2 linked regions of the Hyalangium gracile genome follow. The protein of the gene in region 1 binds, or shares a complex with, the protein of each later gene. Links are inferred from orthologs where the notes say so. Each region holds a gene or a part of one and is shown in the gene's direction. Other genes may lie near its edges.

The links.
Region 2: the proteins of rimM (region 1) and rpsS are in contact, whole or in part, in a crystal structure (PDB 3A1P), measured with the Thermus thermophilus proteins. The link is inferred for Hyalangium gracile from one-to-one orthologs. Residues at the interface, in WP_008632437.1 of Thermus thermophilus: Val4, Glu5, Ile6, Gly7, Arg8, Arg22, Gly23, Glu24, Val26, Leu84, Glu85, Glu86, Gly87, Arg88, Tyr89, Tyr90, Tyr91, Phe92, Leu94, Asp111, Ile112, Leu113, Asp114, Ala115, Gly116, Ala117, Gln118, Asp119, Val120, Ile122; in WP_011173711.1 of Thermus thermophilus: Lys28, Arg29, Leu30, Lys32, Thr48, Gln56, His57, Val58, Pro59, Val60, Tyr61, Thr63, Met66, Glu73, Phe74, Pro76, Thr77, Arg78, Arg81, His83, Gly84, Lys85, Glu86, Ala87, Lys88, Ala89, Thr90, Lys91, Lys92, Lys93.

What each region holds. Positions count from the first base shown.
Region 1 is NZ_JAHXBG010000015.1:159,733-168,524, reverse strand. Bases 4,114-7,067 are described here. They hold rimM (ribosome maturation factor RimM), read left to right. Parts: upstream 4,114-5,303; coding sequence 5,304-5,831; downstream 5,832-7,067. Other genes in these bases: rplS (50S ribosomal protein L19), read left to right, coding at 6,697-7,067; trmD (tRNA (guanosine(37)-N1)-methyltransferase TrmD), read left to right, coding at 5,831-6,565; KY572_RS28440 (KH domain-containing protein), read left to right, coding at 5,014-5,307; rpsP (30S ribosomal protein S16), read left to right, coding at 4,734-4,991; rlmN (23S rRNA (adenine(2503)-C(2))-methyltransferase RlmN), read left to right, coding at 4,114-4,655. In the rest of the region: KY572_RS28475 (ATP-binding protein), read left to right, coding at 1-15; sucC (ADP-forming succinate--CoA ligase subunit beta), read left to right, coding at 167-1,327; sucD (succinate--CoA ligase subunit alpha), read left to right, coding at 1,363-2,265; ndk (nucleoside-diphosphate kinase), read left to right, coding at 2,303-2,746; KY572_RS28455 (nuclear transport factor 2 family protein), read right to left, coding at 2,794-3,360; more of rlmN, read left to right, coding at 3,510-4,113; more of rplS, read left to right, coding at 7,068-7,104; KY572_RS28420 (ATP-binding protein), read left to right, coding at 7,212-8,792. UniProt on the Escherichia coli protein: One of at least 4 proteins (Era, RbfA, RimM and RsgA/YjeQ) that assist in the late assembly stage of the 30S ribosomal subunit.
Region 2 is NZ_JAHXBG010000030.1:950-9,499, forward strand. What follows is about bases 418-3,129. They hold rpsS (30S ribosomal protein S19), read left to right. Parts: upstream 418-1,485; coding sequence 1,486-1,773; downstream 1,774-3,129. Other genes in these bases: KY572_RS39340 (50S ribosomal protein L23), read left to right, coding at 418-588; rplB (50S ribosomal protein L2), read left to right, coding at 621-1,466; rplV (50S ribosomal protein L22), read left to right, coding at 1,798-2,142; rpsC (30S ribosomal protein S3), read left to right, coding at 2,177-2,839; rplP (50S ribosomal protein L16), read left to right, coding at 2,896-3,129. In the rest of the region: rplD (50S ribosomal protein L4), read left to right, coding at 1-298; more of KY572_RS39340, read left to right, coding at 295-417; more of rplP, read left to right, coding at 3,130-3,315; rpmC (50S ribosomal protein L29), read left to right, coding at 3,338-3,550; rpsQ (30S ribosomal protein S17), read left to right, coding at 3,626-3,943; rplN (50S ribosomal protein L14), read left to right, coding at 4,045-4,413; rplX (50S ribosomal protein L24), read left to right, coding at 4,449-4,778; rplE (50S ribosomal protein L5), read left to right, coding at 4,953-5,618; KY572_RS39395 (type Z 30S ribosomal protein S14), read left to right, coding at 5,640-5,825; rpsH (30S ribosomal protein S8), read left to right, coding at 5,997-6,398; rplF (50S ribosomal protein L6), read left to right, coding at 6,460-7,026; rplR (50S ribosomal protein L18), read left to right, coding at 7,135-7,488; rpsE (30S ribosomal protein S5), read left to right, coding at 7,513-8,034; rpmD (50S ribosomal protein L30), read left to right, coding at 8,037-8,297; rplO (50S ribosomal protein L15), read left to right, coding at 8,355-8,550. UniProt on the Escherichia coli protein: In the E.coli 70S ribosome in the initiation state it has been modeled to contact the 23S rRNA of the 50S subunit forming part of bridge B1a; this bridge is broken in the model with bound EF-G.

The sequences.
Region 1 (8,792 bases):
CGGGCCGCCAGTTGATTCTGAAGGGGACCTGGGAAGCACCGCTCATGCCTACATAGGGGGTCGTGTCACCCCAGGCTGGTGAACGTCCTTGCACTCAGGCGCGGATTGCGCGAATACGCAGCCCGCGCTTGACGCCTCAAGCCAAGGCCGTTCACTCGGAGCCTCGATGAAGATCCACGAGTACCAGGGCAAGGAAATCTTCAGGAAGTACGGTGTCCCCACCCCGCGGGGCATCCTCGCGCTGTCTCCCAAGGACGCGGAGGCCGCGGCCAAGGAGCTGGGAACCTCGGTGGTGGTCGTCAAGGCCCAGATCCATGCCGGCGGTCGCGGCAAGGGCGGCGGCGTGAAGCTCGCCAAGAGCCCCGCCGAGGCGAAGGAGCTGGCCAAGGCCATGCTGGGCATGAAGCTGAAGACCATCCAGACCGGGCCCGAGGGCCAGACGGTCCACAAGGTCTACATCGAGGAGGGGCTCGCCATCGCCCAGGAGCTGTACCTGGGCGTGACGCTGGACCGCGCCACCTCGCGCATCACCTTCATGGCCTCCAAGGAAGGCGGCGTGGAGATCGAGGAGGTGGCCGCCAAGCACCCCGAGAAGATCCTCCGCGAGGCGGTGGATCCGGCCGTCGGCTTCCTGGACTTCCAGGGCCGCAAGCTCGCCTTCGGCCTGGGCCTCTCTGGCCCCACGGTGAACAAGTTCGTCCAGTTCTGCTCCGCGCTCTACAAGATGTACATCGAGACGGACTCCTCCCTCGTGGAGATCAACCCGCTGGTCATCCTCAAGGACGGCGGCGTGGTGGCGCTCGACGCGAAGGTGAACTTCGACGAGAACGCCCTCTACCGGCACAAGGATCTGCTGGAGTACCGCGACCTGGCCGAGGAGGAGCCGCGTGAGACGCAGGCCAAGGAGTACGATCTGGCCTACATCGCGCTGGACGGCAACATCGGCTGCATGGTGAACGGCGCGGGCCTGGCCATGGCCACCATGGACACCATCAAGCTGGTGGGCGGCAGCCCGGCCAACTTCCTGGACGTGGGCGGCGGCGCCAGCAAGGAGAAGGTGACGGCGGCCTTCAAGCTGATCCTCGCCGATGCGAACGTGAAGGCGGTGCTGGTCAACATCTTCGGCGGCATCATGAAGTGCGACGTCATCGCCGAGGGCATCATCGCCGCCGCCAAGGAGGTGCAGCTCAAGGTGCCGCTGGTGGTGCGGCTCGAGGGCACCAACGTGGAGAAGGGCAAGGAGCTGCTGCGCAACTCCGGGCTCGCCATCACCCCCGCGGACAACCTGCGCCAGGCCGCCGAGAAGGCCGTGGCCGCGGTCAAGTAGCCCCTCCGTCACCCCGTCTTTACGAGAGTCACCTCATGAGCATCCTCGTCAACGAGAACACGAAGGTCCTCTGCCAGGGCATCACGGGCTCGGCGGGCTCGTTCCACTCCAAGCAGATGCTGGAGTACGGCACGAAGCTGGTGGCCGGCGTCACCCCGGGCAAGGGCGGCACCGACTTCGAGGGCAAGGTCCCCGTCTTCAACTCCGTGGCCGACGCGGTGAAGCAGACGGGCGCCAACACCTCCGTCATCTTCGTCCCGCCGCCGTTCGCCGCGGACTCCATCATGGAGGCCGCTGATGCGGGCGTCGCCCTCATCATCACCATCACCGAGGGCATCCCCGTCAACGACATGGTGCGCGCCAAGCGCTACCTGCAGGGCAAGCCGGGCATTCGCCTCATCGGCCCCAACTGCCCCGGCGTCATCACCCCGGGCGCCAAGTGCAAGATCGGCATCATGCCGGGCCACATCCACAAGCCGGGCCGCATCGGCGTGGTGTCGCGCTCGGGCACGCTGACGTACGAGGCCGTGCACCAGCTCACCCAGCTGGGCCTGGGCCAGAGCACCGCGGTGGGCATCGGCGGTGATCCGGTCAACGGCACGGACTTCATCGACTGCCTCAAGCTGTTCAACGCCGATCCGGAGACGGACGCCGTCATCATGATCGGCGAGATCGGCGGCAGCGCCGAGGAGGCCGCCGCCGAGTACGTGGCGCGCGAGTTCACCAAGCCCATCGCCGGCTTCATCGCGGGCCAGTCCGCGCCTCCGGGCAAGCGCATGGGCCACGCGGGCGCCATCATCTCCGGCGGCAAGGGCACCGCCTCGGAGAAGATCAAGGCCATGGAGGCCGCCGGCTTCCTCATGGCCGCCAGCCCCACGGAGCTGGGCACCACGCTCCAGGAGGCGCTCAAGCGCGGCGCCCCCAAGAAGAACCGCTAGCCGTTCCACCTCTCACTCAAGACACGAGGACCACCACATGGCCATCGAGCGTACGCTTTCCATCATCAAGCCGGACGGGCTGGAGAAGGGCATCATCGGCAAGATCATCTCCAAGTTCGAGGAGAAGGGCCTGAAGCCCGTCGCCATCCGCCTGCAGCACCTGTCCCAGGCGCAGGCCGAGGGCTTCTACGCCGTGCACAAGGCGCGCCCCTTCTTCAAGGATCTGGTCAGCTTCATGATCTCTGGCCCCGTGGTGCTGATGGTGCTGGAGGGTGAGAACGCCGTGGCCGCCAACCGCGAGATCATGGGCGCCACCAACCCGGCCAACGCCGCCCCGGGCACCATCCGCAAGGAGTTCGCCACCAGCATCGACAAGAACACGGTGCACGGCTCGGACAGCCTCGAGAACGCGAAGATCGAGGTCGCCTACTTCTTCCGCGAGACCGAGATCCACTCGTACGAGTACCAGGGCAAGAAGTAGTCCTTCCTGCCCCGATGTCGATGGGACCTACGGCCCGGTGCCCGCGCTCAGGCGCGAGCCCGGGCCGTGCTCTTCTTGCCCCGGGCCGCGCCCTTCGGGGCCTTGGCCGCCCGGACGGTGTTCTTCTTCGCCGGCGCCGCGGCCTTCTTGCCCGCCTTCACGGTGTTCTTCTTCGCCGGGCTCTTCTTGGGGCGGGAGGCGCGCTCGGGGGGCGCGTCCTGGCGGAGGACCTCGCTGATGGCGAAGGTGTCCGCGAAGATGCGCGAGGAGGCGAGCTTGCCGTCCCGCAGCGTCATGACGCTCACGACGTTGTTGGTGGTCGTCTTCCCGGTCTCCCTCGAGCGCAGCTTCTCCTCGACGATGACGACGGCCATGTCCGGCTGCGTGACGATGCCCCTCACCTCGGCGCCGAGAATCTCGAACGCATTGGTCAGGCGCAGCATCAGCGCCGCGCTGTCCTCCGGGCCCCGCGCCTCTCCGCTGAAGGGCAGGTGGGCGGGGTAGGTGGTCCAGAGGTGGTAGTCCGGTGTGACGAGCTCGCGCAGCGCCTCCATGTCGCGCTTCATCGTGAGTTCGAAGGCCTTCTGCACGAGGTGGATGGTTTCCTGGCTCATGAGGTGGGTTGGCTCCTGGACGGCGGGGAAGGGCGGCGGCGCATTCTCCCAATTCGCGGGGCTGCTGGCGACCTGGCGAGCGCGCCTTTGACTTGCCGCCCCCAGATGTGGGAAGGCTCCCCCCTACACCCCTCGTTAGAACCCTGATGATGTCCGAGCCCTCCGTCACCACTCCTGACACCACGCCGCTGCCCGCGCCCGCGCCGGCGAAGCTCGTCGACGTGTCCAGCCTCACGCTGGAGGGACTGACCCGCTTCCTCACCGAGCAGCTGGGCGAGCGCGCCTTCCGCGCCGGGCAGGTCTTCCGCTGGATCCACCAGCGCGGCGTCACCTCGTTCGACGAGATGACGGACCTGTCCAAGGCCCTGCGCCAGAAGCTCAAGGAGCGCGCCGAGATCGTCCCGCTCGAGAAGGATCTCGAGCAGCGCTCGATGGATGGCACCATCAAGTACCGCTTCAAGACGCGCGATGGACGCTACATCGAGTCCGTCTACATGCCCTCCGAGGACCGCAAGACGCTGTGCGTCTCCACCCAGGTGGGCTGCGCCATGGCGTGCTCGTTCTGCATGACGGGCACCCTGGGGCTCAAGCGCAACCTCACCCCCGGAGAGATCGTCGCCCAGGTGCACCGCGTCAACCGCGAGGTGCGCCAGCTCGAGGGCCTGGAGACCTACCGCCCGCTCAGCAACCTGGTGTTCATGGGCATGGGCGAGCCGCTCCACAACTTCGAGAACCTCAAGACGGCGCTCTCCATCCTCCAGTCCGAGGAAGGGCCCAACTTCTCCCACCGCCACATCACCGTCTCCACCGTGGGCCTGGTGCCCATGATCGAGCGCTTCGGCCAGGAGACGGACGTCAAGCTGGCCATCTCGCTCAACGCCAGCACCGACGAGCAGCGCAGCAAGACGATGCCCGTCAACCGCAAGTGGAACATCGCCGCCCTGCTGGAGGCGTGCCGCAAGTTCCCCCTGCGCCAGGGCCGGCGGATTACGTTTGAGTACGTACTATTGAGGGGCTTCAACGACAGCGACGAGGACGCCTACCGGCTCATCGAGCTGCTCAAGGGCATCCCCGCCAAGGTGAACCTCATCCCCTACAACGAGAACCCCGGCCTGGGCTTCCAGACCACCATGGAGGAGCGGGCGGAGGCCTTCCGCGCCATCCTCGCCGAGGGCCACATCGCCGCCTTCATCCGACAGAATCGAGGCCGGGACATCGCCGGCGCCTGTGGGCAGCTCGCCAACCGGGGCGGGCAGGATGCCTCGCAGGCGACGCAAGCTACCGAGCTTCCTTGACAATCCCGAGGCAGGGACGCTAATAGCGCGCCCTCCTACAAATTTTCGTTACCTGCTGTTTTCACTGGAGTCTGTTCAATGGCCGTCGTCCTCCGTCTCGCCCGCGCGGGCGCCAAGAAGAAGCCGTACTACCACGTGGTTGCCACCGACTCCCGGAACCCCCGGGATGGCAAGTTCATCGAGGCCGTGGGGGCCTACGATCCGAACCTGAACCCCCCGAAGGTGGAGTTCAACCAGGAGCGGCTCCAGTACTGGCTGAAGACGGGCGCGACGCCTTCCGAGACGGTGGGCGAGCTCATCAAGCGCGCGGCCAAGGCCACGCCTCCCACGGCCTGATCCCGACCGGATCTGACCGGACGTGGAGCAACTTCTCACTTATCTCGCGCGGGCCCTGGTCGACCAACCAGACCAGGTGGGCCTGCGTGTGTCCGAGGTGGACGGCGCCCGGCTCTATGAGCTGAAGGTCGCTCCCGAGGACGTCGGCAAGGTGATCGGCCGTGACGGGCGGACCGTGAATGCCCTCCGGACGTTGCTGAGCGCCGCCGCCCAGAAGCAAGGGCAGAAGGTCCGCCTCGAGATCCTCGACGATCGGCGCGCGGCGCCCGCCCCGGTGGCGGCTCCCGCGGCGCCTCCCGCCCCCGACGCCCAGTGACGCCCCGGCCTCTCTTGGAGCTGGGCTATGTGGCCCGGGCCCATGGCATCCGGGGCGAGATCGCCGTGCGCCCGTTCGATCCCGGCTCGCAGACGCTCGCGGCCGTGGAGCGCGTGCGCGTGCGCACCCGCGCAGGCCAGGAGCGGGAGCTGCGCATCGAGTCCCTGCGGCCCACGCCCAAGGAGGACATCATCGCCTTCGAGGGAGTGGAGACGCGCGAGGACGCCGAGGGACTGGTCGGCTCCACGGTGTTCGTCTACCGCGAGGATCTGGAGCCTCCCTCCGAGGGCGAGTACTTCCAGGGCGATCTGGTGGGGCTCACCGCCGTGGACGAGGCGGGCCAGGAGCTGGGCAAGGTGGTGGAGCTCTGGGCCACCGGCGAGGTGCCCAACCTCGTCATCCAAGGGCCGGGCAAGCCCGAGCTGATCGTCCCCTTCGCCGATGAGTTCGTCCCCTCCGTGGACGTGCCGGGAGGGCGGATCGTCATCAAGCCGCCCGAGTACGTGGGGGAGGAGGAGGGCTGATGTACCCGGTGGAGATCCTCACGCTCTTCCCTGGGATGGTGTCCGGGTACGTGAGCGAGAGCATCCTCGGCAAGGCGCGAGAGCGGGGCAAGCTGGCCGTCACCGCCACGGACATCCGCGAGTACGCCGAGGGCAAGCACCGCGTCACGGACGACACGCCCTACGGCGGCGGCGCGGGCATGGTGATGAAGGTGGAGCCGCTGGTGGCGGCCATCGAGGCGGCGCGGGCCCGAAACCCGGGCGCGAAGGTGCTGCTGATGAGCCCTCGGGGGCCCACGTTCACCCAGGCCCGGGCGCGCGAGCTCGTCAGCCACGCGCCGGGGCTGATCCTCATCTGCGGCCGGTACGAGGGCGTGGACGAGCGGGTGATGGGGTACCTGGACGGGGAGCTGTCCCTGGGGGACTTCATCCTCACGGGCGGGGAGATCGCGGCGCTGGCGGTGGTGGACGCGGTGGCCCGGCTGCTCCCTGGGGTGCTGGGCAACCAGGCGTCCCACGTCAGCGAGAGCTTCGAGGAGGGGCTGCTGGAGCACCCCCAGTACACCCGGCCGCCCGTGTTCCGGGGCGCGGAGGTGCCCGCGGTGCTCCAGTCCGGGGATCACGCCCGGATTGCCCGCTGGAGGCGCTGGAAGGCCCTGATGCTCACCCGGGAGCGCCGGCCGGACCTCTTCGCCCGCCTGGAGCTCGGGCCAGCGGACCAGAAGCTGCTGAACCTGAGGGAGGAAGACCTGTAGCGCCGGGGTTGGACTCCGGGACGGGCAGGGCGAAACACAGGACGATCTGCGGACTTGTCCGACTCGCCTCTCTCTGCTACTAGGCCCCCCTCTTACTGGTCTTTCGCACCACAAGATTTCTGGAGTCCGTCATGCGTCACAGCGCCATCGAGTACGTCGAAGCCAAGCACCTGCGCAAGGAGCTGGTCGACTTCCGGACCGGCGACTCGGTTCGAGTTCACTGGAAGGTGAAGGAGGGTGAGAAGGAGCGCGTCCAGGCTTTCGAGGGCGTCGTCATCCGCAAGAAGAAGGGCAACAACCGCGCCAGCTTCACCGTGCGCAAGGTGTCCTTCGGCGTCGGCGTGGAGCGCATCTTCCCGCTGCACAGCCCCCGCTACGAGAAGATCGAGGTCCTCTCGCGCGGCAGCGTGAACCGCAACCGCCTCTTCTACCTCCGCGACCTCAAGGGCAAGGCCTCCCGCGTGGACGTGCAGGAGGACAACACCCCGGCGCCGTCCGCCGAGGGCAAGAAGGCCACCAAGCCCGCCGCCGGGGCCTAGTCGGCCGGGGTCCTCACGGCCCCACGTCACAGCCTTTCGCGGTACCGAGAGGAGTGTCCGTTCCAGGACGCTCCTCTCTGCTTTTGTGCGCTAGAATGGGGCCGCGCATGCACTTCACCGAGGTCGCCGTCCAGAACGTCCGGGGCTTCTCCCCGCAGGGCCGCTTCCCCTTCAAGCAGGGCTTCCTCGTCCTCAAGCCGCCCGGTGGTGAGATCAGCCCGCTGGCGGCGCTCTCGCTGGCGCTCCTGTATGCCGATGGGCGCGGCGAGGACGCCCGGTTCGCGGCACAGGGCCAGAAGGCCGCCAAGGCGGCCCTCACCCTGGTGGGCCAGGACAACCTCACCTACCGCCTGCTGCGGGATCTGGGCGGGGTGGGGACGCTGCACAAGCAGACGGCGCCGGGCCAACCGCCGGAGCTGGTGTCCCAGGACTCGACGGAGATCGCCCAGTTCCTGCGAGCGCAGGTGGGCCTGCCGTCGCGCACGGCCTGGGAGCACGTGTACTCGCTGACGCCCGGGCAGATGCCCTCACGCAAGCCACGGGTGCGCACCTCCAAGCCGGATCTGAAGCGTCCGTCGCTGCCGGGCGTGGGCGGGAGTCATCCCGGCATGCCCGCCCTGGGCAGCAACCCTTCCTTGTCTGGACTGGCCAGCACCCAGGCCGTGGCGCCCGCGGAGGACATCCCCGCTGCCGAGGCGAAGCTCAAGGAGCTGGAGGAGGAGCTCGTGAAGTCGCGAGTGATGGAGGATCTCCAGTTCAAGCTGGACGGCCTCAACTCGCAGCTCTTCGAGGTGGAGCGGAAGCTGAAGAGCACCGAGGGCCTCCGGGTGGCCGTGCGCGACGCGGAGAACGCGTGGAACGCGGCGCCCACGCCTGAGTCGCTGGGGTTGCCGGCCGACATCCTCACCCGCGTGGAGCGCTACCCCAAGGCGGTGGCTCGGCGGGAGGATGCGCTGAACCGGCTGGCGCAGGAGCGCGAGCAGGAGGCGCAGGCGGCGCCCGTGGCCGTGGAGCCGTTGAAGAAGAACCCCCTCTTCTGGGTGGGGGTGGGCGCCGGATCGCTGTTCCTGCTGATGGGCATCATCCTGGGCGCGGTGCTGGACACGGGGTGGCGCTACCTGACGCTGCTGGACATCCCCGCCTTCGGGTGGGCGGCGATGGTGGCGCTGCGGTACGTGGACGATCTGTCGAAGACGTCGAATGTGCGCAGCAAGGAGGGCATGTTCTCCGCGCGCGAGAAGAAGATCCTCGAGGAGTTCGAGGTCGATGCCGCGCCGGTGCGCAGGGCTCTGAAGGCGCTCGATGTGGAGACGCCCGAGGAGATCCCCGCCATGTTCGAGCGCAAGGGGCTGCTGGAGCAGCGGCTCACCGAGCTGCGCGATCAGCTCACGGCCATGGAGTCCGATCCGGAGTACGTGGCAGCGGGGCAGCAGCGCGACTCCATCAAGGAGCAGATCGAGCAGCTCAACGCGGAGATCGGGAAGAAGGGCTCGTTCGTGCGCGATCTGCGCGAGGTGGAGCGGGAGCTCTCCCGGACGAAGGAGTCCATCGCGCTGGCGAAGTCCGGAGCGGTGCCCATGGCGGCGGGAGCCGCGGATCCTGGCATGGGGGCGGCCTCGGGGCCGATGGAGGACCCGTCCCCGGTGCTGATGAAGGTGGCCGCGGATCTGTTGTCCATGGACGTGCCC
Region 2 (8,550 bases), on another replicon or contig:
GCTCCGCGCGGCGCTCAGCCTGCGCGCCAAGGAGAACGCGCTGGTCATCCTGGACGGCTTCAAGCTCGACGCCCCGAAGAGCAAGCAGGCCTTCGACGTGCTGACCAAGCGCCTGAAGCTGGAGAACGCCCTGGTCATCGACGAGAAGGGCAACATCAACCTGCACCGCAGCGTGCGCAACCTGGCTCAGTTCGATGTGCTGCCGCCCGAGGGTATCAACCTCGAGTCCGTGCTCCGCCACAAGCAGCTCGTGCTGACCTCCGCGGCCGCCAAGGCCATCCAGGAGGCCCTGTCATGAAGATCCACGACGTCATCAAGGGTCCGCTCATCACCGAGAAGCTGGACCAGGCCCGCGAGAAGTTCCGCCAGTACTCCTTCATCGTCGACAAGAAGGCGACGAAGGTGGACGTGGCTCGCGCGGTCGAGAGCCTCTTCAAGGTCACCGTCGAGGGCGTTCGCACCAACATCGTCCGCGGCAAGATCAAGCGCGTGGGCAAGAGCATCGGCCAGCGCCCCAACTACAAGAAGGCCGTCGTCACCCTCAAGGAGGGCGACAAGATCGAGCTCTTCGAGGGAGGGACGGCCTAGGCGCACCGCGCTGACCGTCTGAGGAAACCACCATGGGCATCAAGAAGTACAAGCCGACCTCCGCTGCTCGCCGCCTGATGACGGTGTCCGACTTCGCGGACATCACCAAGGACACGCCGGAGAAGAGCCTCACCGAGCCGCTCAAGCGCTCCGGTGGCCGCAACGTCCACGGCCACATCACCCGCCGTCACCAGGGTGGCGGTCACAAGCGCCGCTACCGCGTCATCGACTTCAAGCGTCGTGACAAGGACGGCGTGCCGGCCAAGGTCGCCTCCGTGGAGTACGACCCGAACCGCACCGCCAACATCGCGCTGCTGCACTACGCGGACGGCGAGAAGCGCTACATCCTGGCCCCGGTGGGCCTGGCGGTGGGCGACACGCTGTTCGCCGGCCCCAACGCGGACATCCGGCCGGGCAACTGCCTGCCGCTGCTGAACATCCCGGTGGGTACGGTCATCCACAACGTGGAGCTGAAGCCGGGCCGCGGCGCGCAGATCATCCGCTCGGCCGGCACCTCCGGTCAGCTGATGGCCAAGGAGGACCGCTACGCCCAGGTCCGCCTGCCCTCGGGCGCGGTGCGCAAGGTGCTCATCGAGTGCCGCGCCACCGTCGGCCAGCTCGGCAACATCGAGCATGAGATCATCCGCGTCGGCAAGGCGGGTAAGAGCCGCTGGCTGGGCATCCGGCCCACCGTCCGCGGTCTGGCGATGAACCCGGTCGACCACCCGCACGGTGGCGGTGAGGGTAAGTCCGGCCAGGGTAACCCGCACCCGGTGTCGCCGTGGGGCAAGAAGACCAAGGGCCTCACCACGCGCACCAACAAGCGGACCGACAAGTTCATCGTGAGCAAGCGGCGGCAGGGCCCGCGCAGCCAGTAGCTCGTAAAGGGATTCTGAAATGGCTCGTTCGATCAAGAAGGGACCGTTCGTCGACGATCATCTCCTCAAGAAGGTGGAGGACATGATCAAGACGAACCAGAAGAAGGTCGTGAAGACGTGGTCGCGGCGCTCCACCATCCTGCCGGAGTTCGTCGGGCACACCTTCGCGGTTCACAACGGGAAGAAGTTCATCCCGGTGTTCGTGACGGAGAACATGGTGGGTCACAAGCTCGGCGAGTTCGCGCCGACTCGGACCTTCGGCGGGCACTCGGCGGAGAAGAAGGTCGCCAAGGCCCCCGGTAAGTAATCCGGACCGCTCTAGGAGATGACGATGGAGTCCACTGCACATCTGCGCTACGTCCGCATGTCCCCCCGGAAGCTCTCGACGGTGGCTGCGCTCGTCCGGGGCAAGCCTGTCGAGGCTGCCCTCAACATCCTGAAGTTCACCCCCCGCGCCGCGGCGGCTCCGCTCGGCAAGCTCATCAAGAGCGCCGTGGCCAACGCCACCGACAAGTCCAAGGGCCAGGTCGACGTGGACACGCTCTACGTGAAGACCATCTCCGTGGACCAGGCTCCCACCCAGCGCCGGTACATGCCGCGCGCCATGGGCCGGGCCACGCGCATCAACAAGAAGAGCGCCCACGTTCACGTGGTGCTCGCCGAGGCCAAGAAGTAGCCCTCCGGGCCTTCAATCTTTAAGGAGAAGCACGTTGGGACAGAAAGTTCATCCGATCGGGTTCCGCCTCGGCGTCATCAAGACCTGGGACAGCAAGTGGTTCGAGCACAAGAACTACGCCCAGTGGCTGCATGAGGACATCCGCATCCGCGAGTTCGTGAAGAAGTCGCTCAACCACGCGGGCGTCTCCAAGGTGGAGATCGAGCGCGCGGCCAACAAGGTGAAGGTCAACGTCCACACCGCGCGCCCGGGCATCGTCATCGGCAAGCGCGGCGCGGGCATCGAGACGGTGAAGAAGGACCTGCAGCAGTTCACCAAGAACGAGGTCTTCCTCAACATCGTCGAGGTCCGCAAGGCGGAGACCGACGCGCAGCTGGTGGCCGAGAACATCGCCACCCAGCTCGAGCGCCGCATCGCCTTCCGCCGCGCCATGAAGAAGGCGCTGCAGACGGCCATGAAGTTCGGCGCCAAGGGCATCCGCGTGGCCTGCTCGGGCCGCCTGGGTGGCGCGGAGATGGCGCGCTACGAGTGGTACCGCGAGGGCCGCGTGCCCCTGCACACCCTGCGCGCCGACATCGACTACGGCTTCGCCGAGGCGAAGACCACCTACGGCAAGATTGGCTGCAAGGTCTGGATCTGCCGCGGCGAGGTTCTGCCGGGCAAGGGCGGCCAGGCCCCGATGCCCTCCAACCGCTAGCTCTGAGCTCCCCGGGGCGCCCACGGGTGCCCCTTCGGGGATGAAGGACACCGACGATGCTTCAGCCTGCTCGTACCAAGTTCCGCAAGATGCACAAGGGCCGCACCCCGGGTAAGGCCCACCGTGGCAGCAACCTCACCTATGGTGAGTACGGCCTCATGTCCCTGCAGCCGGGGTGGATCACCTCGCGGCAGATCGAGGCGGCCCGTATCGCGATGACCCGCCACGTGAAGCGCGGCGGCAAGATCTGGATCCGGATCTTCCCGGACAAGCCCATCACGAAGAAGCCCGCCGAGACCCGTATGGGTACCGGTAAGGGAGGCGTGGAGTACTACGTGGCCGTGGTGAAGCCGGGCCGCATCCTCTACGAGATGGAGGGCATGACGGCCGACGTGGCCACCAGCGCGCTCAAGCTCGCGCAGGCGAAGTTGCCTGTGCTCACCAAGATCGTGACCCGCGGCGCGCTGTCACTCTAGCCCCGCGCCCAGGAGACCGAAGATGGCGACTGCCAAGGAACTGAAGGAGTTGTCGGTGGAGGACCTGCAGCGGCGCGCGGATGAGCTGCGCACCACGCTGTTCCAGGACCAGCTGAGCATGCGGACGGGCAATCTGGACAGCCCCTCGCAGCGCACCCAGCACCGCCGCGACCTGGCCCGCGTTCTCACCGTGCTGACGGAGAAGAAGAAGGCTCCGCAGAAGACGGACAAGTAGCTTTCAAGGGCATGCCCCCAGGGGCTGCCGTCACCGGGAAGTCCCGGGGACACTGACTGACAGGCGAGATTCACGATGGCTGAAGAGACCCAGACCACCTCCGCTCCCGAGACCTCCTCCCGCGGCCGTCCCAAGACGCGCGTGGGGATCGTCACCTCGAACAAGATGCAGAAGACGGTGATCGTCACCGTCCAGCGCCGCGCGCCGCACGCCAAGTACGGCAAGATCATGAGCATGCGCGAGAAGTACAAGGCGCACGTCGAGGACCACGACTACCCGAAGAAGATCACCATCAACGAGGGTGACCGCGTGCGCATCGCCGAGACGCGGCCGACCTCGAAGGACAAGCGGTGGCGGGTGGTCGAGGTGATCGAGAAGAGCAAGAACGTCTGAGCCACGTGAGCCCGCCGCCACCTGGCGCGGGCGGCTCGAGCCGCGCGGCTCCGCCCTCGCCGGGCCGGGGCCGCTCGTAGGACCTTAGAGGAGACTTCCAGATGATTCAGATGACGAGCGTGCTCGACGTGGCCGACAACTCGGGCGCCAAGAAGGTGTTCTGCATCAAGGTGCTCGGCGGCTCGAAGCGCAAGTACGCGTCGATCGGCGACGTGATCGTCGTGTCGATCCGCGAGGCGCTGCCGAACTCGAAGGTGAAGAAGGGTGACGTGGCCAAGGCCGTCATCGTTCGCACCAAGGCCGAGGTGGGTCGGCCCGACGGCAGCTACATCAAGTTCGATGGCAACTCGGCGGTCCTCATCAACAAGGACCTGGAGCCCATCGGCACGCGCATCTTCGGGCCGGTCGCCCGTGAGCTCCGCGCCCGCAAGTTCATGAAGATCATCTCGCTCGCGCCCGAGGTTCTGTAGTCCCGGCCAGCAGGCGAGCAGTCAGAGAGGAAGCCATGCAGAAGCTGAAGGTTGGAGACACCGTGCAGGTCATCTCGGGCGCCGAGCGCTCGGAGAAGACCCCGGCGAGCAAGCGCGGCAAGGTGCTGAAGATCGACCGCGAGGCGGGGCGTGTCACGGTGGAGGGGCTGCGGATGGTCAAGCGCCACCTCCGCAAGACGGCCCAGAGCCCCGAGGGCGGCATCGTCGAGAAGGCGGGCACCATCGCCCTGTCGGACATCCAGGTGGTCTGCGCCAAGTGCGACAAGCCGACCCGGGTGGGCATCCGCGCCGAGGGCGACAGCAAGAAGCGGTTCTGCAAGAACTGCGACGCCCTGATTGACTAGGGGTTTGGGTTGGGGCATGTATGCGCGCCCTTTGGCCACCCGGGGCCAGGGGCGAGCAGGCATGCGTACACGAGGGCCCGAAGCACTGGGGCCCTCTCGGTGTTTCTGAGATTCCGGATGAACTGATCGGGGCCGCTGGGTCCATGACGGCGCTCCGAAGCAGAGGACAGGACAATGGCTGACGAGAAGAAGCCTGAGCAGGCTGAGAAGAAGGAAAAGAAGGAAAAGAAGGGCCGCAAGAAGGAAGACGTCAAGAAGGCGGGCTTCGCGGCCAACATCGAGGAGGGCCTCGAGGCGAAGCCGGCGCGGCTGAAGCTGCGCTACCGCAAGGAGGGAGTGCCCGCCCTGATGAAGGAGCTGGGCCTGAAGAACCCCTTCCAGGTGCCGCGGCTCGAGAAGATCGTCGTCAACATGGGTCTGGGAGAGGCGCTCTCCAACAACAAGATCCTGGAGTCGGCGGTGGACCAGCTGGGCGCCATCACCGGTCAGAAGCCGGTCGTGACGCGCGCTCGCAAGTCGATCGCGAACTTCAAGCTGCGCCAGGGCCAGGCCATCGGCTGCGCCGTCACGCTGCGCGGCGACCGGATGTACGAGTTCCTGGACCGCCTCATCTCCGTGGCGCTGCCGCGCGTGCGTGACTTCAAGGGCGTGTCCCCCAAGGCGTTCGACGGGAAGGGCAACTACACGCTCGGCGTGCGCGAGCAGATCATCTTCCCTGAGATCAACTACGACCAGATCGAGAAGGTGAAGGGGCTCAACATCAGCTTCGTCACCACCGCGAAGAACGACGAGCAGGGGCTGGCGCTGATGCGTCACTTCGGCATGCCGTTCCGCCAGTAACTCCCGAGGAATCCAAGCTCCATGGCCAAGCTCTCCAAGATCGCCCAGGCGAAGCGCAAGCCGAAGTTCTCCGTGCGCAAGTACAACCGCTGCCCGCTGTGTGGCCGGCCGCGCGCCTTCCTGCGCAAGTTCCAGATGTGCCGCATCTGCCTGCGCCTGCGCGCGCTGCGCGGTGAGATCACCGGCGTGACCAAGTCGTCCTGGTAGTCGCCGGAAGAGGGTGCCCGGGGCCGCTGTTGCCCGGGGCATCCTGGCGCCACGCCGGCGCCGAAGCCTCAGAGTCGTGCGATCGCGGCGAACCCCCGGGATGGGCCCGGCAGGCGCGGCGGTCGAGTTCGCGGAGGGCCGAGGTGCCCTCCGCACGGAAGGTTGTTCCCCATGAAGCCGGTCAATGATCCCGTCGGCGATATGCTGACCCGCCTGCGCAACGCTTCGCGTGCGCGGCACGACAAGGTCGTCATTCCCCACTCGAAGCTCAAGGTCGAGATCGCTCGCGTCCTCAAGGACGAGGGCTACATCGGGGACTACACCGTCCACGAGCGCAAGCCGCAGAGCGAGATCACCGTCCAGCTGAAGTACGGGCCTGACCGCGCCGGCGCCATCACCGGCATCAAGCGCGTCTCCAAGCCGGGCCTGCGCCGCTACGTCCCCATGCGCGAGATTCCCCGCGTGCTCGGTGGCCTGGGCATCGCCGTGCTCTCCACGTCCAAGGGCATCATGTCGGACGGCGAGGCGCGCAAGCAGAACATCGGCGGCGAGCTGCTCTGCACCGTCTACTAGCCAGTGGCCTGGCGCCGCGACCCGAGAGGGGCGCGAGCCGGGCCGACCTTACGAGGCCATCATGAGTCGCATTGGAAAACTGCCGATCAAGTTGGGCGAGAAGTCGAAGGCGACCGTCGCCGGCACGAAGATCAACTTCGAGGGCCCCAAGGGCAAGCTGTCCGTGAACCTCCCCGCCAAGGTGAAGGTGGAGGTGAAGGACGGCAATGTGGTGGTGACGCGCGTGGATGACTCGCGCGAGGCCAGGAGCCTGCACGGCCTGGCGCGCACCATCCTGGCCAACGCCGCTCAGGGCGTGAGCAAGGGCTTCGAGCGCAAGCTGAGCATCCGCGGCGTCGGTTTCCGCGCCGAGGTGAAGGGCAAGACGATCCAGTTCGCGCTGGGCTTCTCGCACCCGGTGGTGTTCAACCTGCCGGAGGGCGTGACGGCCGAGGTGGACAAGACGCCTCGCACCGAGGAGAGCCTGCCCACGCTGGACCTGACGCTGCGCTCGGCGGACAAGGAGGCCCTGGGGGCCGCCGCCGTGAAGATCCGCGCGCTGCGCCCGCCCGAGCCGTACAAGGGCAAGGGCATCAAGTACGCGGAGGAGAAGGTTCGTCGTAAGGAGGGCAAGACCGGTACGACCTAGTCGTCGTCCGTGCCCTGAACGTTCATCAACCCGGCGAGCGCCTCTGGGGGCTCGCCATCATCCGGAGGCGGAAGGCCTCATCGCCGCCGGAAGGAAAAGGAATCAGCCATGCCGACTGTCGATCCGCGCATCAAGAGGAAGAACCGCATCCGCAAGAAGCTCTCGGGGACCACCGAGCGCCCTCGGCTCACGGTGTACAAGAGCCTCAAGCACATCTACGCCCAGGTGGTGGATGACTCCTCGGGCAAGACGCTCGCCTTCGCCTCCTCGCTCTCCAAGGAGCTCAAGGGGCAGGACGAGGGTGACAAGAAGGCGGATGCCAAGCGCGTGGGCAAGCTCATCGCCGAGAAGTGCAAGGCGGCCAACGTCGAGGCGGTGGTGTTCGACCGCAATGGTTTCCCGTACCAGGGGCGCATCGCCGCCGTGGCTGACGCCGCGCGCGAGGCCGGGCTGAAGTTCTAAGAAATCCGAAAGGAAGCACTCCAAGTGGCAACTCCGATCAATCCGAACGACCTGGACCTCACCGACCGCGTGGTGAACATCAACCGCGTGGCCAAGGTGGTGAAGGGTGGCCGCCGGTTCTCGTTCGCCGCCCTCGTGGTGGTGGGTGACGGCAACGGTCACGTGGGCGTGGGCCTGGGCAAGGCCAACGAGGTTCCCGAGGCCATCCGCAAGGGTGGCGAGAACGCCAAGAAGAACCTGTTCCGCGTGCCGCTGATGGGGCACACGATTCCGCACGAGAGCCTGGGCCACTTCGGCGCCGGGTGGGTGCTGCTCAAGCCGGCCAGCGAGGGTACGGGCGTCATCGCCGGTGGCGCGGTGCGCGCGGTCCTCGAGGCGGCGGGCATCCGCAACATCCTGACCAAGAGCCAGGGCTCGCGCAACCCACACAACGTGCTGAAGGCCACGGTGGCGGGGCTGAAGAAGCTGCGCTCGGCCGAGCAGGTCTCCCGGCTGCGCGGCAAGGACGTGGAGGCCACGAAGCTGGCCGGTGAGGCGAGGACCTAGTCATGGCGCTCAAGGTGAAGCTGGTGAAGAGCTCCGCTGGCTCTTCCAAGGAGATGCTGGACACCATCCGTGGGCTCGGCCTGAAGAAGTTCGGGGACGAGCGGCTGCTGAAGGACACTCCGTCCAACCGCGGCCTGGTGTTCAAGGTGAAGCACCTGGTCTCCAGCGAGACGGTGAGCCAGGAGGCTCCGGCGCCCAAGCGTCGCAAGCCGCGCAAGATCGTCGTCCGTGACCGGGCGCGCGCCCAGGCGGCCAAGAGCTAGCACGGACTGATTCCGCGGGGCCCTGGAAGCGGGGCCGCCGCGCTCGAGGATTTCAAGATGACGACTCTCAACAACCTGAAGCGGCCGAACAACTCGTGGCACCGCAAGAAGCGCGTGGGCCGTGGCCAGGGCTCCGGTCTGGGCAAGACGGCCGGCCGCGGTGGCAAGGGCCAGAAGGCTCGTTCCGGCAACATGCGGTTCGAGGGCTTCGAGGGCGGCCAGAGCCCGCTGCAGCGCCGCCTGCCGAAGTTCG